One region of the Weizmannia acidilactici genome, then DNA from elsewhere that is predicted to be linked to it. Evidence: a T-box and tRNA genes for the amino acid it is inferred to sense, from the RefSeq annotation. Region 1 holds a T-box; the other holds one or more tRNA genes.
What was found. A T-box is a leader RNA that pairs with one kind of tRNA and senses whether it is charged. The one in region 1 lies ahead of ileS (isoleucine--tRNA ligase), so its partner is inferred to be a tRNA-Ile.
Positions count from the first base shown of each region.

Region 2: it has a tRNA-Ile gene. The T-box ahead of ileS (isoleucine--tRNA ligase) is inferred to sense a tRNA for this amino acid. The anticodon was not compared.

Region 1 is NZ_BKZR01000027.1:2,339-8,632, reverse strand. Features, by position in the region: gene ileS (isoleucine--tRNA ligase) at 1-1,246, opposite strand, end outside; T-box leader at 1,341-1,562, opposite strand; gene GBH70_RS10720 (DivIVA domain-containing protein) at 1,618-2,127, opposite strand; gene GBH70_RS10715 (YlmH family RNA-binding protein) at 2,241-3,017, opposite strand; gene GBH70_RS10710 (YggT family protein) at 3,091-3,363, opposite strand; gene GBH70_RS10705 (cell division protein SepF) at 3,369-3,821, opposite strand; gene GBH70_RS10700 (YggS family pyridoxal phosphate-dependent enzyme) at 3,843-4,526, opposite strand; gene pgeF (peptidoglycan editing factor PgeF) at 4,523-5,347, opposite strand; gene GBH70_RS10690 (3D domain-containing protein) at 5,635-6,174, shown strand; gene GBH70_RS10685 (YlmC/YmxH family sporulation protein) at 6,215-6,294, opposite strand, start outside.
Region 2 is NZ_BKZR01000003.1:105,208-111,501, forward strand. Features, by position in the region: gene GBH70_RS01935 (isochorismate synthase) at 1-928, opposite strand, end outside; gene GBH70_RS01940 (1,4-dihydroxy-2-naphthoate polyprenyltransferase) at 1,177-2,100, shown strand; gene GBH70_RS01945 (response regulator transcription factor) at 2,097-2,477, opposite strand; gene GBH70_RS17580 (response regulator) at 2,474-2,788, opposite strand; gene GBH70_RS01955 (helix-turn-helix domain-containing protein) at 3,202-3,870, shown strand; gene GBH70_RS17730 (IS3 family transposase) at 3,986-4,330, shown strand; tRNA gene GBH70_RS01965 (tRNA-Glu) at 4,409-4,480, opposite strand; tRNA gene GBH70_RS01970 (tRNA-Ser) at 4,486-4,577, opposite strand; tRNA gene GBH70_RS01975 (tRNA-Asn) at 4,581-4,655, opposite strand; tRNA gene GBH70_RS01980 (tRNA-Ile) at 4,662-4,735, opposite strand; tRNA gene GBH70_RS01985 (tRNA-Gly) at 4,740-4,813, opposite strand; tRNA gene GBH70_RS01990 (tRNA-His) at 4,821-4,893, opposite strand; tRNA gene GBH70_RS01995 (tRNA-Phe) at 4,925-5,000, opposite strand; tRNA gene GBH70_RS02000 (tRNA-Asp) at 5,011-5,083, opposite strand; tRNA gene GBH70_RS02005 (tRNA-Met) at 5,087-5,160, opposite strand; tRNA gene GBH70_RS02010 (tRNA-Ser) at 5,181-5,273, opposite strand; tRNA gene GBH70_RS02015 (tRNA-Ile) at 5,299-5,375, opposite strand; tRNA gene GBH70_RS02020 (tRNA-Met) at 5,383-5,456, opposite strand; tRNA gene GBH70_RS02025 (tRNA-Ala) at 5,474-5,549, opposite strand; tRNA gene GBH70_RS02030 (tRNA-Pro) at 5,563-5,639, opposite strand; tRNA gene GBH70_RS02035 (tRNA-Arg) at 5,654-5,727, opposite strand; tRNA gene GBH70_RS02040 (tRNA-Leu) at 5,748-5,833, opposite strand; tRNA gene GBH70_RS02045 (tRNA-Gly) at 5,842-5,916, opposite strand; tRNA gene GBH70_RS02050 (tRNA-Leu) at 5,923-6,004, opposite strand; tRNA gene GBH70_RS02055 (tRNA-Lys) at 6,010-6,085, opposite strand; tRNA gene GBH70_RS02060 (tRNA-Thr) at 6,230-6,294, opposite strand, start outside.

The DNA of each region.
Region 1 (6,294 bases):
TGTCAATAGAGGCAAACCATTGCGATGTCGCCCGGAAAATGACCGGTTTTTTCGTCCGCCAGTCATGTGGATACGAGTGCGTCAAAAATTTCAGTTTCAACAGCGCACCCGCTTTTTCCAATGCTTCGCAAATCGGTTTATTCGCTTTGTCGTAAAACAAGCCTTCAAATCCCGGTGCCTCTTCTGTCATCATACCTTTGTCATCAACCGGGCAAAGCACATCAAGCCCGTATTTTTTGCCAACGATGAAGTCGTCTTCCCCATGTCCGGGGGCGGTGTGGACGCAGCCGGTACCACTGTCGGTGGTAACGTGGTCGCCGAGCATGACAAGCGAGTCGCGGCCGTAAAGCGGATGTTTTGCCACAATATATTCCAAATTTTTTCCCGGAACGGTTTGAACCACTTCCGCATTTTCCCATTCCAGCACCCCGCTGACTTCTTCCAGTAAGGCTTCGGCAACAAGGTATTTTTGCCCGTTTACTTTTGCAACGACATAGTTGATATCCGGATTCACGGCAATCCCAAGGTTTGCCGGAATCGTCCACGGGGTCGTTGTCCAGATGACGATTTTCGTATCTGTGTCCAGGACGCCTTTTCCGTCTTTCACGTCGAAAGCAACATAAATGGAAGGCGATTTGATGTCCTTATATTCGATCTCCGCTTCCGCAAGCGCCGATTCGCTCGAAGGGGACCAGTAAACCGGCTTTAGGCCTTTGTAAATATAGCCTTTTTTCGCCATCTCGCCGAATACTTTAATCTGCTCGGCTTCATATGCCGGACGCAGCGTCAAATAGGGATGTTCCCAATCGCCGCGCACGCCAAGGCGTTTAAACGCTTTTCTTTGGCGGTCAATCTGTTCATAGGCATATTCTTCACAGAGCTTCCTGAATTCGGCAACCGACATGGCTTTCCGGTTCACGCCTTTTTTCGTCAGCTCCTGCTCGATCGGCAGCCCGTGCGTATCCCAGCCCGGCACATACGGCGCATGGTAGCCGGACATTGATTTATAGCGGTTGATGATGTCTTTTAATGTTTTGTTTAACGCATGGCCCATATGGAGATCGCCGTTTGCGTACGGAGGCCCGTCATGAAGGACAAACAGCGGCCTGCCTTCCGTACGTTTCATCACTTTTTCATAGATGTTCATTTCTTCCCACCTTGCCTGGATTTCCGGTTCTTTTTTCGGCAAATTTCCGCGCATCGGGAAGTCTGTTTTTGGCATTAATAGTGTGTCTTTATAATCCATTCTGATCCTCCTGCCTTCTTGTAATGCAATTTAGAATTTTCCGTTAGGTTCATCCTTGCCAAAAATCCATTAAAAAAACCTTCCCATCCCCAAAAATAGGGACGAGAAGGTTTCCCGCGGTACCACCCTAGTAGGCATAAGACGATGCCCGCTCGACATCCGTAACGTGGATGGGCCGCTTTTATCTACTGGCCATTTCGGCGTTCAAGGCAAGAACTCAAGGGGGATATTCAAGTTACGTTCTTTGCCGGGCTCCCACTGTCCCCGGTTCGCTTTGAAAGTTGGCGTAACCCTACTGCCCTGTCATCGTTTTTTCATATACAGTATTTAATGTAATTCATTATATGTGGTTTTTTTCCTTTTCGTCAAGCCTAATTTACTTCTTCTTCTTCAAGTTCGAGGTCCGTTGCGTCGACTTCAAACTCCATCAGTTTATCCCAATCATCATTATTGATGAGGTCAAGCTGCGCTTCGATCAGCATTTTGAAGCGTGTTCTGAACACTTTCGACTGCTTTTTCAGCTCTTCAATTTCCAAAGCGATTTTCCTTGCTTTCGAGAGCGCTTCATTGACGATCCGGTCGGCGTTTTTTTCCGCCTCACGGATGATCAGTTTCGCTTCTTTCTGTGCGTTTCCCTTCACTTCCTCCGCTGCTTCCTGGGCAACAACAATGGATTTATTTAACGTTTCTTCAATGGAAGTAAAATGGCTCAAGCGCTCATTTAAAGAAGCCACTTTATCTTCCAGGCTTTTCTTTTCACGGATCAGCATTTCATAATCTTTAATGAGCTGGTCAAGGAATTCATTTACTTCGTCTTCATCATAACCGCGGAACCCTTTGCTAAACTCCTTATTATGTATATCTAACGGCGTTAAAGGCATGTGGCCACCTCCTGTTCAATTTGCCTTCTTCCTTTTTCAAAAGATTGCCTTCCCTCCTTGTTATTATACTGGAATTCGACGATTTTTTGGGAAAATCCTGCTAATAAATCAAATTATTTTAATATACCCGCCACAATTCGCCATTTTTCTTTTTTTGTTTTGCCTTCCACCCGGAACATCCGGCTTCTGCCGTATCCCCGCACCGAAAAATAATCGCCCTCCCGGCACTGGAACGCCGGGTCTTCAACCGTTTTCCAGTTCACTTTTATAAGACCGCGCCCGATCAGCATTTGCGTTTTCTGCCTTGAGATATTGTAAATAGCGGATAGGACCGCATCAAGGCGCAGCGAACTGACCGTTGCCTTTTTTTCCTGCCATTCCTCTTCAACGCTAATGGCTTCTTCCAGTGTTTTTTTCACTATCCGGACTGTCGTTTTGCCGATCTGACGGAACTCCATTTGGATAAAGTCCGTATATTCCGCCGCAATGAAAAATTGGGTACGGCCGCCGCGGATCAGGATATCCCCGAATTTTTCCCGTTTTAAGCCGAGGGACATCAGGGATCCGAGCACATGCTTATGCTCAAATGAAACAAATTTGGACGGATATTCCACTTCAAATAATGCGATTTGAAAATCTTGCGTTTCAGGTGAAAAATAGTCGGGAAAAAGCAACATCCTTTTCCGCTCGCTCTCCGGCCTGCCGCCATAAGCCTGTACGCGAATCCCGCTTTGCGTCCCGATAATCATTTCCACAATTTGCTGCATGCGCGGATCCAAAAAATCCGTTAGTTTTGGCGCATAAGCATCCTCTACATACTGCCTCCAGGCAATCACCTTGTCGACAAACTCTTTTTCATCCGGCCGAAAATGCTGATAAATTGAATCCATAGAAAATCTCCTTTGAATGAAAAAAAGGAACAGACATGTCCCTTTTTTTGGAAAAATAAACGTTCAATCTTACTCACATCAACCACGAGAAAACCTGCGCAATCCCAGCTCTTGCCAAATCCAAAACGAAAAAAGCCACAATCGGAGAAATATCAATCATGCCGATCGGCGGGATAATCCGGCGGAACGGTTCCAAATACGGTTCCGAAATCCGCGCAAACAGGCGCCCGATCTCGGTATCCCTGATATTAAACCATGACATAAAAATGTAAATCAGGAGGATGTAGGAGTAGATTCTCATTAAAAGTAAAATGATTGTTAAAATTGAGCCTAAAATTGAATCCATTCGGTTTAAGGCCACCTCGTATCGTTATAATCCTGCTCCTGCAGGAATTCGGAAATTTTTCCGGAAACTTCGACGTTATCCGGCGTACAGAGAAAAATATTACTTCCGATCCTTTGGATATCACCCGCAATTGCATAAACCGTCCCGCTCAAAAAATCGACAATCCGCTTTGCCTGGTCATGCGGCATGCTTTGCAAATTGACGACGACAGCCCGGCGGTTTTTTAAATGGTCGGCGATTTCCTGTGCATCGGCATATACCCTTGGCTCTTCAAGAATAACTTTTGATGATTTTTGGACACTCTGCAGGCTGACAACGTTTTGCCGCGCATGCCTTACCGGTTTTTGTGCCGGCGGTTCAGGCTCCGGTTCGTATTCTTTTTCCATCATTTCTTCTTCCTGGTCATCGTATTCATCATCAAGCAAAAAAAACGACTTAAATTTTGTTTTTAATCCCATTCCTTTACACCTCCGTTTGTTTTAACGTGAACCGACAAGTGCGGTACCAATCCTTACAAAAGTTGCGCCTTCTTCTACAGCAATTTCGAAGTCGTTCGACATGCCCATCGATAGCTCATGGCATGGGGCGTAATCCAAGTGGAGGCTCTCAACTTCCTGTTGCAACTGCTTTAATCCGCGGAACGTGCTTCTGATCGTGTTTTGGTCATCCGTCAGCGGTGCCATTGTCATAAGGCCGACAACAAGGATATGCGGAAAATCCTTCATTTTGTGGACAAAATCAAGCACTTGCCCGGGTTCCATCCCGTGTTTCGATTCTTCCCCCGAAACATTCACTTGGATAAAGCACTTCATTTGTTTATCGGCTTTAGCCGCCCGTTTTTCTATTTCTTCCGCAAGGCTGAGGCGGTCCAAAGAGTGTATGTAACTTACTTTATCAATAACATTTTTTACTTTTCTTGTCTGCAGCGTCCCGATAAAATGCCAAACAGGGCGGTTGCCGAGGGTTTTATATTTTTCAAGCAGGCCGTCATCCCGGTTTTCGCCGAGATGGCGGATCCCCGCATCAAGCGCCTCCTGTGCCCTATCTGCAGATACATACTTTGTCACTGCGATAATTTCAATATCCCCGCGTTTCCTTCCTGCGCGTTCACACGCTTTTTCGATCCTTTCATTGATGTTTGCGAGGTTTTCAGAAACTTTCATCTCTCTGGTGCTCCTTTTATCCCGATAAAGCCGAGCATTCTTCCGGTGCGGCCGCGGTCGCGCCGGTGCGAAAAGAAATCTTCTTCCCGGCAGCTTGTGCACAAATTGCTGATCTGTATGCGGCTTTCCGGAATGCCTGCTCGCTGCAATATGATTTGATTTAAATGTTTTAAATCCAAGGCGTACTGCCCCGGAGTTTTTTCAACATACGGCAAATCTCCGGCCTTTCCGAGCCAGGGGAGGGCAGCCTCGATAACACGGTTGTCAACGACATAACAATTCCGGCATATGGACGGCCCGATGACAACTTCAATTTCACTTTCCGGCACACCATCCTTTACCCAGTTTTCAACCATTTTAGCCGCGATGCCACGGGTTGTCCCTCTCCATCCTGCGTGCACTATCCCGATCCGCTCATGTTTCGGGGCAAAATAGAAAATCGGCACGCAATCCGCAAAGGCCAGCACAAGTAATATGTCTTTTTCATCGGTGTATAATCCATCAGTATGAGGAAAAGACGATCCGTAATCAGCCGCGCCTTTTCCACGGTCATGGAGGGTAACTTTTTGCACATGGTCTTCATGCGTCTGTTCGGCTCCCACCCAAGATGATAAAGGGAAACCGGTCCTTTCCGCAACAATTTGCCGGTTCTGCCTCACAAAATCAATATTGTCATTGACATGAAAAGCGAGATTTAAACTGCCGTTAAACATTTTGCTTGTACCGCCGCCTTTTACGGTAAACCCTGCGGCAATCCCGCTTTTCTCCCAGCTTCCGACCGTATAATATTCGGCTGCCGTTTTGGTAAACGGTTCTTCCATATGGCCTTCACCCGGCTTTCCTGGAAAAATTCTGTTTGTTTTATTATAACGTTTTACGCCGATATCTTCTATATCTTTTCTTTTTGAATACGTTTTTCCCATTCTGATTTTATTTATAACAAATTTACCCAAAATTCGCAACTTTTTATGTTGATAGGAAAAATACGCCTGCAACTCGACAAATGTAACCGGTTTGTAATATAACTAATAAACCGTTGTTACTTTCCTGTTATACAACTCTGCTATTCTATGAATAACAAAAAACTTACATAAAAGAGGTACTAGATTTGAAAAAAATTTGGTTATCTTTATTCACAGTCTGCATCTTTTCTTTTGGTACAGGCCATGGAGCATTTGCAGCAACGACGACTTACACAGTAAAAGCAGGAGATTCATTATATAAAATCGCAAAAAAATACCATGTTACCGTGGCTAAGTTAAAAAGCTGGAACCACTTAAAATCGGATATGATTAGAGTCAAACAAAAGCTGAAAGTGCAAAGCAGCTCATCCTCAAAAAAAGTTTCAACTTCATCCGTTTCTTACCGGACCATTAAGGTAAAAGCAACTGCTTATACGGCAGGTTCCGGCAGCGGAATTACGGCTACCGGCATCAACCTAAAAAAACATCCGAATTCGAAAGTGATCGCGGTTGACCCGAAAGTCATCCCGCTCGGTTCCAAAGTTTACGTTCCGGGTTACGGAACGGCAATTGCCGGAGATACCGGCGGCGCCATTAAGGGTAAAAAAATTGATGTTTTTATTTCGAGCAAAAAGAAAGCCATCCAATGGGGCGTCAAAACAATCACGATTAAAGTTTATAAATAAAAAACGGCTGTCCGCCGTTTTTTTGTTTTCCTCCTGCTGCCTATTTTTTCGGTTCCTGGAGCTGCTGCTGTGTATAAGGCGATTCTTTAAAGCGGACTAATATAACATCGGTGCCGATTT
Region 2 (6,294 bases), on a different contig from region 1:
AAACGACAAAACGGTGTTCGTTTAAATTTTTCTTATCTGAAAGCAGCATTCCGCCCAATTTCAGATCTTCTGCTTCATCCCGGCCCCGTTTGATCGAACCGGCCAGGCAAGTCGATAAAATTTCACGGTCCGTTTTCCTGATCAGTCTTTCCGGCGAGGCCCCCACAAAACTTTCATTTTCCTCTTCCAGCACAAACAAATAGCTTTCATGCTGCTGTTCGGACAAAGCTAAAAGCACAGCATCAGGGTTCACGGCACCGTCATAAGCCATCTCCATTTTTCTTGCGAGCACGACTTTATCCATTTCACCTTTTTGAATGAGTCTTACCGCATTCGCGACACTTTCTTTCCATTTTGCCGCGCTGATTTCCCGCACATATTTTACTTTCGGAAGAGCCGGATCACGAGGACTTTTTGTTAAAAGCCTGCGTGCGGTTTCTTCCGCTCCCCGCATGCCGCCTGGCAGGTCCTGTCCATTTGAAATTGCATTTACGGTGAGGTAGACCGCATCTTTTTTAAAGGTAAAAAGAATTTGCGGAATGCGGAATATCCCCTGCCCGAATGCTGCCCATTCCCGTTTTCCGAGCGTCTGATCAAACGCAAAACCGCCGAAAAGAAGCGGGCCTGTCCCCATTTCCTGGATTTCCTGATCAATTTCCATCCGTCCCGCCAGTTCATTCCATTCTTTTTCAATCTGCGCAAAACCGTCCGCTTCCGTGACGCGAAAGGTGCGCACATCGCCGAATCCGATAAATACAATTTCACGCTGTGGATCCTGCCAATAAAACCGGTTTCCGTAAAAGAGATGAGCGCCCGCATTAAATAATTGAAATGGTCCGGGCACCGCTTGGCAGTTCACCACCTTGCTGTACAGTTTTTGGACCGGCGGATTTTTCTCCTTTAATATATATGAGTTATTTTTAGCCAAAAGATCTCCTCCAAACAAAATCATACTTAAGGCCAATCCATCTATTCCAGTATTCCGGAGCAGAAACATTACATTTTTGTGAACATATCCTTCTCTATTATATAGAATCCGTCAACCGAATTCAGCAAAACGGCTTAAAATAAGATTCTGTTACAAATACATTGACACTTTATGATTATTTACCTAAACTTTAAATGTACTAATTTTGTCATATATTTTTTGATAGAAAGATAAAGGAGAGAAAGATGATGAATGCGCAATCTTCTCCGGCAATCCACCCTGATAAAGGCTGGCGGATTTGGTGGCAATTGACGCGTCCCCATACATTAACGGCCGGATTTGTGCCCGTGATCCTTGGTACAGTGCTGGCTTTGGGCAAAACCCGCATAGATCTGATGCTGTTTGCGGCTATGATGGTGGCAACACTTTTAATTCAGGCTGCGGCCAATATGTTTAATGAATATTACGATTTTAAGCGTGGTCTCGACAATGAGCATTCCGTCGGGATCGGTGGGGCGATCGTCAGAAACGACGTAAAGCCAAAAACCGTGCTGCATTTAGCACTTGCGTTTTTTGGCGCGGCCATTTTGTTCGGCGCCTATATTTGCGCGGAAAGCTCCTGGTGGATTGCACTTATCGGGTCTGTCTGCATGCTTGTTGCGTATCTTTATACGGCAGGGCCTTTCCCGATTTCATCCACCCCGCTCGGTGAACTGATTTCAGGCTTTTTCATGGGTGTCATTATTATATTACTATCATTTTTTATTCAGACAAAAACGATTACATGGCCGATTGTATTTGTCTCGATTCCGATTATGATTCTAATCGGTGCGATCATGCTGTCCAATAACATCCGCGATTTGGACGGCGACAAAGCAAACGGCAGAAAAACGATTGCGATCCTGCTCGGGCGGAAAGGCGCCATCATCCTTTTAGCCGTGATGTTTGCCCTTTCCTACCTGTGGATGGTCGGGCTCGTCTTATTCGGCGTTGTGACCCCGTGGGTGCTGCTCGTGCTTGTCAGCGCGCCGAAACCGGTCCGTGCCATTAAAGGATTTATCGGAAAAAGCGAACCGATCCAAATGCTGCCTGCCATGAAAGCGACGGCACAAACGAATACCATTTTCGGGCTGCTTTTGTCCATCAGCTTTTTAGTCGACCACTTTTTCTAAATACCATCAAAACAAAAAAAGCGGCGGGGATCATGCTGTTGGCATACTCCCGCCGTTTTTATAGCTACCTGCCCGTACTTTGTCCGGTAGACTTTCGCAATCGCCTGGACGCGGTCCGATTTTCTGTAAATGTTTGGGATGTGGTTCTTCACCGTATTGACGCTGATATTCAAATAATCCCCAACTTCCTGGTTATTGCAGCGTTCAAGCACCAAATAAAGCACATCTTTTTCCCTCGGCGTTAACGGAAATCCGGATATGCTGCCAAACCGTTTCTTTCTCCAAAGCCATCGCCTGCCCCAAAATACCTTCGCCGATATAAAATGTTTCTCCCAGCAGCGCAGGCATATTCGTTTTTTGGATTTGATACGCTTCATCTTCGATTTTCCCCGCATAACCAAGAACTTTCTATATTTCCAAGCAGAAGGTCAAATAGTTTTGAAAGAAGTTGGCTGATGCCCATTTTTCCGTCTGTAAAATCATTGATTAAGCGAAAAACAGGCTGGATGCCGCTGCAATGAATAAGGGAATCCCCCGCCATCGTAACAAGGTCCGGATTCAGCTTCGCATACTTTTCAACCGCAGTCTGTCCGTTTTTTACTTCATACACGGCTTTTGTAATCATGTCTCTCAATTGCATCCGCATGAATACGGCGTCATCCGTAAACAAATACTCTTCCCATTCCAAACTCCCTTTATCTCTGTCTGGTATTGGAACTAATCGAGCGTTAAAACAGGACCTCGATGACGAATTCCTTTTCCGCAAAACATCTGAATGTTCTTAATACGAAGAACGTACACAGGTTGATCCTAAAGCGGAGGCTTTGGCGAATCAAAGGGAATCAGCTCTTGGTTTCTAAGGCAATTCGCTGCTGTGTATATGAGCCATCTATGGGAGACAGTGCACCGGGGTGACGGGTTTCATCGGATTTTTGAAGGACAGTTTGAATAATTTTGGAAAGGAGCTGGTATTCACCAAGAAAAAGAAAACAAAATGTCTTTATAAAATCTTAAAAAAGGACTGTCTCAGTTTGATATGCTCCCCTTAAGGTAGACAGATTAAAAAATAAAAAATCTGTTTTACCTTAGGGGAGTTTTTCTATGTATAAGCAATATACTACAGAGTTCAAGCTTGAAGTTTTACTTGCATATGAAAATCGAGAATGTACCATTCAAGAGCTTTGTAAAAGGTATAAAATTACTAAATATTCTTTAAGACAATGGTTGAAGGAATTTGGAAAAGCGGGTTTAGAACGTGCTAATACTTGGAAAGGTTATACCAAAGAACTTCAGGAAGCAGCTGTAAAAGATTATTTATCTGGTGAATTCTCACAGTACGAGATTGTTAGGAAATATGGTATTTCAAGTAGATCAGTACTTCAACGATGGATTAAGGAGTATAATAGCCATAGAGAATTAAAGGATACGTCGAAAGGAAAGACAAGCTCTATGACTAAAGGAAGAAAAACGACTTGGAATGAACGGATACAAATTGTGCTTGATTGTTTGAGGAACGGAAAAGACTATAAAAAAACAGCAGAAACTTATGAAGTTTCTTATCAACCAGTATATCAATGGGTGAAGAAGTATGGAAATGGTGGGGAAGAAGCGCTTAAAGACAAACGAGGAAGAAAAAAAGAAGAAGCAGAGTTATCTCCAGAAAAGAAAATGAAACGGGAGATGAAAAAGTTAGAAAGAGAAAATGAACGCTTACGTGCGGAGAATCTATTTTTAAAAAAGTTAGAGGAAATCGAAAGGAGGCGAAAATAAACCAAATCCGATTTGAAGACAAGTATGTATCCGGGAACTTCATGAGAAAGAGCACCGAAGCATTATCTTATTATGTGAAATCGCAGGTATTTCACGAGCTGCTTACTATAAGTGGTTGAAACGTTCGTCTTCCTCCCGAGAACTTCAGAATAAAGAAATCATAAAAGAGATGAAAGTTCTCCATGAGAAAGTGGACGGCATCTATGGTTACCGTCGAACGGCTTTGAATATAAATCGAAAGCTTGGTCAGCTCTTCAATCACAAACGTATTTACAGACTGATGAAAGTTGCCGGTATACAATTTGTTATTCGAAAAAAGAGGAAATATTTACATAAGTATCAGACATTTGAAGAATTATCTCTTGCGATTGATGAGTACGTCCATTTTTATAATTATGAAAGGTATCAAAAAAGACTAAACGGCCTTAGCCTCATGGAATATAGAGCTAAAGCCGTTTAGATATTTTTTTATTATTTCTACTGTCCACTTGACAGGGGGCAGTTCAGATTAATACTGAAACAGCCCTATTTTCTAATATGACCCGTACGGGATTCGAACCCGTGTTACCGCCGTGAAAGGGCGGTGTCTTAACCGCTTGACCAACGGGCCATGAATGGCGGAGAAGGAGGGATTTGAACCCTCGCGCCGCTAATCGCGACCTACACCCTTAGCAGGGGCGCCTCTTCAGCCACTTGAGTACTTCTCCATATGGCTCCGCAGGTAGGATTCGAACCTACGACCAATCGGTTAACAGCCGATTGCTCTACCACTGAGCTACTGCGGAATGGAATGGGCCTAAATGGACTTGAACCATCGACCTCACGCTTATCAGGCGTGCGCTCTAACCAGCTGAGCTATAGGCCCGTAATGGAGCGGGTGATGGGAATCGAACCCACGACAACAGCTTGGAAGGCTGTGGTTTTACCACTAAACTACACCCGCATGAAAGGGCGGATGATGGGAATCGAACCCATGAATGCCGGAGCCACAATCCGGTGCGTTAACCACTTCGCCACAACCGCCATACGCATGTAATTTTAAATTATATCTAAATGGTGGCTCGGGACGGAATCGAACCGCCGACACAAGGATTTTCAGTCCTTTGCTCTACCGACTGAGCTACCGAGCCAAAAATGAAGCGGTCCCGACGGGAATCGAACCCGCGATCTCCTGCGTGACAGGCAGGCGTGATAACCGCTACACTACGGGACCAAATTGCGGGGGCAGGATTTGAACCTGCGACCTTCGGGTTATGAGCCCGACGAGCTACCAGACTGCTCCACCCCGCGATAATAAGATAACAATGATATGGCGGAGGAAGAGGGATTCGAACCCCCGCGCGGTGTAACCCGCCTGTCGGTTTTCAAGACCGATCCCTTCAGCCGGACTTGGGTATTCCTCCGTAACGAATTCAAAAAAAATATAAATGGTGGACCTTGTAGGACTCGAACCTACGACCGGACGGTTATGAGCCGTCTGCTCTAACCAGCTGAGCTAAAGGTCCGGAAACATAGCGGCGGAGGGGATCGAACCCCCGACCTCACGGGTATGAACCGTACGCTCTAGCCAGCTGAGCTACGCCGCCATTATCCAATCTATATTTGGTGGAGCCTAGCGGGATCGAACCGCTGACCTCCTGCGTGCAAAGCAGGCGCTCTCCCAGCTGAGCTAAGGCCCCTTTTTTGTCATCATGGTCGGGAAGACAGGATTCGAACCTGCGACCCCATGGTCCCAAACCACGTGCTCTACCAAGCTGAGCTACTTCCCGGAAGGAAATTAAAACGCGCCCAAGAGGAGTCGAACCCCTAACCTTTTGATCCGTAGTCAAACGCTCTATCCAATTGAGCTATGGGCGCATATTTTATAATGTTAATGATGCCGAGGACCGGAGTCGAACCGGTACGGTAGTCACCTACCGCAGGATTTTAAGTCCTGTGCGTCTGCCTATTCCGCCACCCCGGCGGGATATATGGAGCGGAAGACGGGATTCGAACCCGCGACCCCCACCTTGGCAAGGTGGTGTTCTACCACTGAACTACTTCCGCAAACAGTGCGGGTGAAGGGAGTCGAACCCCCACGCCTTACGGCGCCAGATCCTAAGTCTGGTGCGTCTGCCTATTCCGCCACACCCGCGGAAATGGTGAGCCATGCAGGATTCGAACCTGCGACCCTCTGATTAAAAGTCAGATGCTCTACCGACTGAGCTAATGGCTCATTTTTGCCCGCCATATTTTCCTAAAATAACATTTAACCCTGCACTATCTCTTTTTTAACAACAAACCATGCTTGTCACAAAAAAGATTATACTATATCAGGTTAAATATGTACATAGCCAATTCTACTTTTTTACATCAAATATGGTGCCGGCCAGAGGACTTGAACCCCCAACCTACTGATTACAAGTCAGTTGCTCTACCAATTGA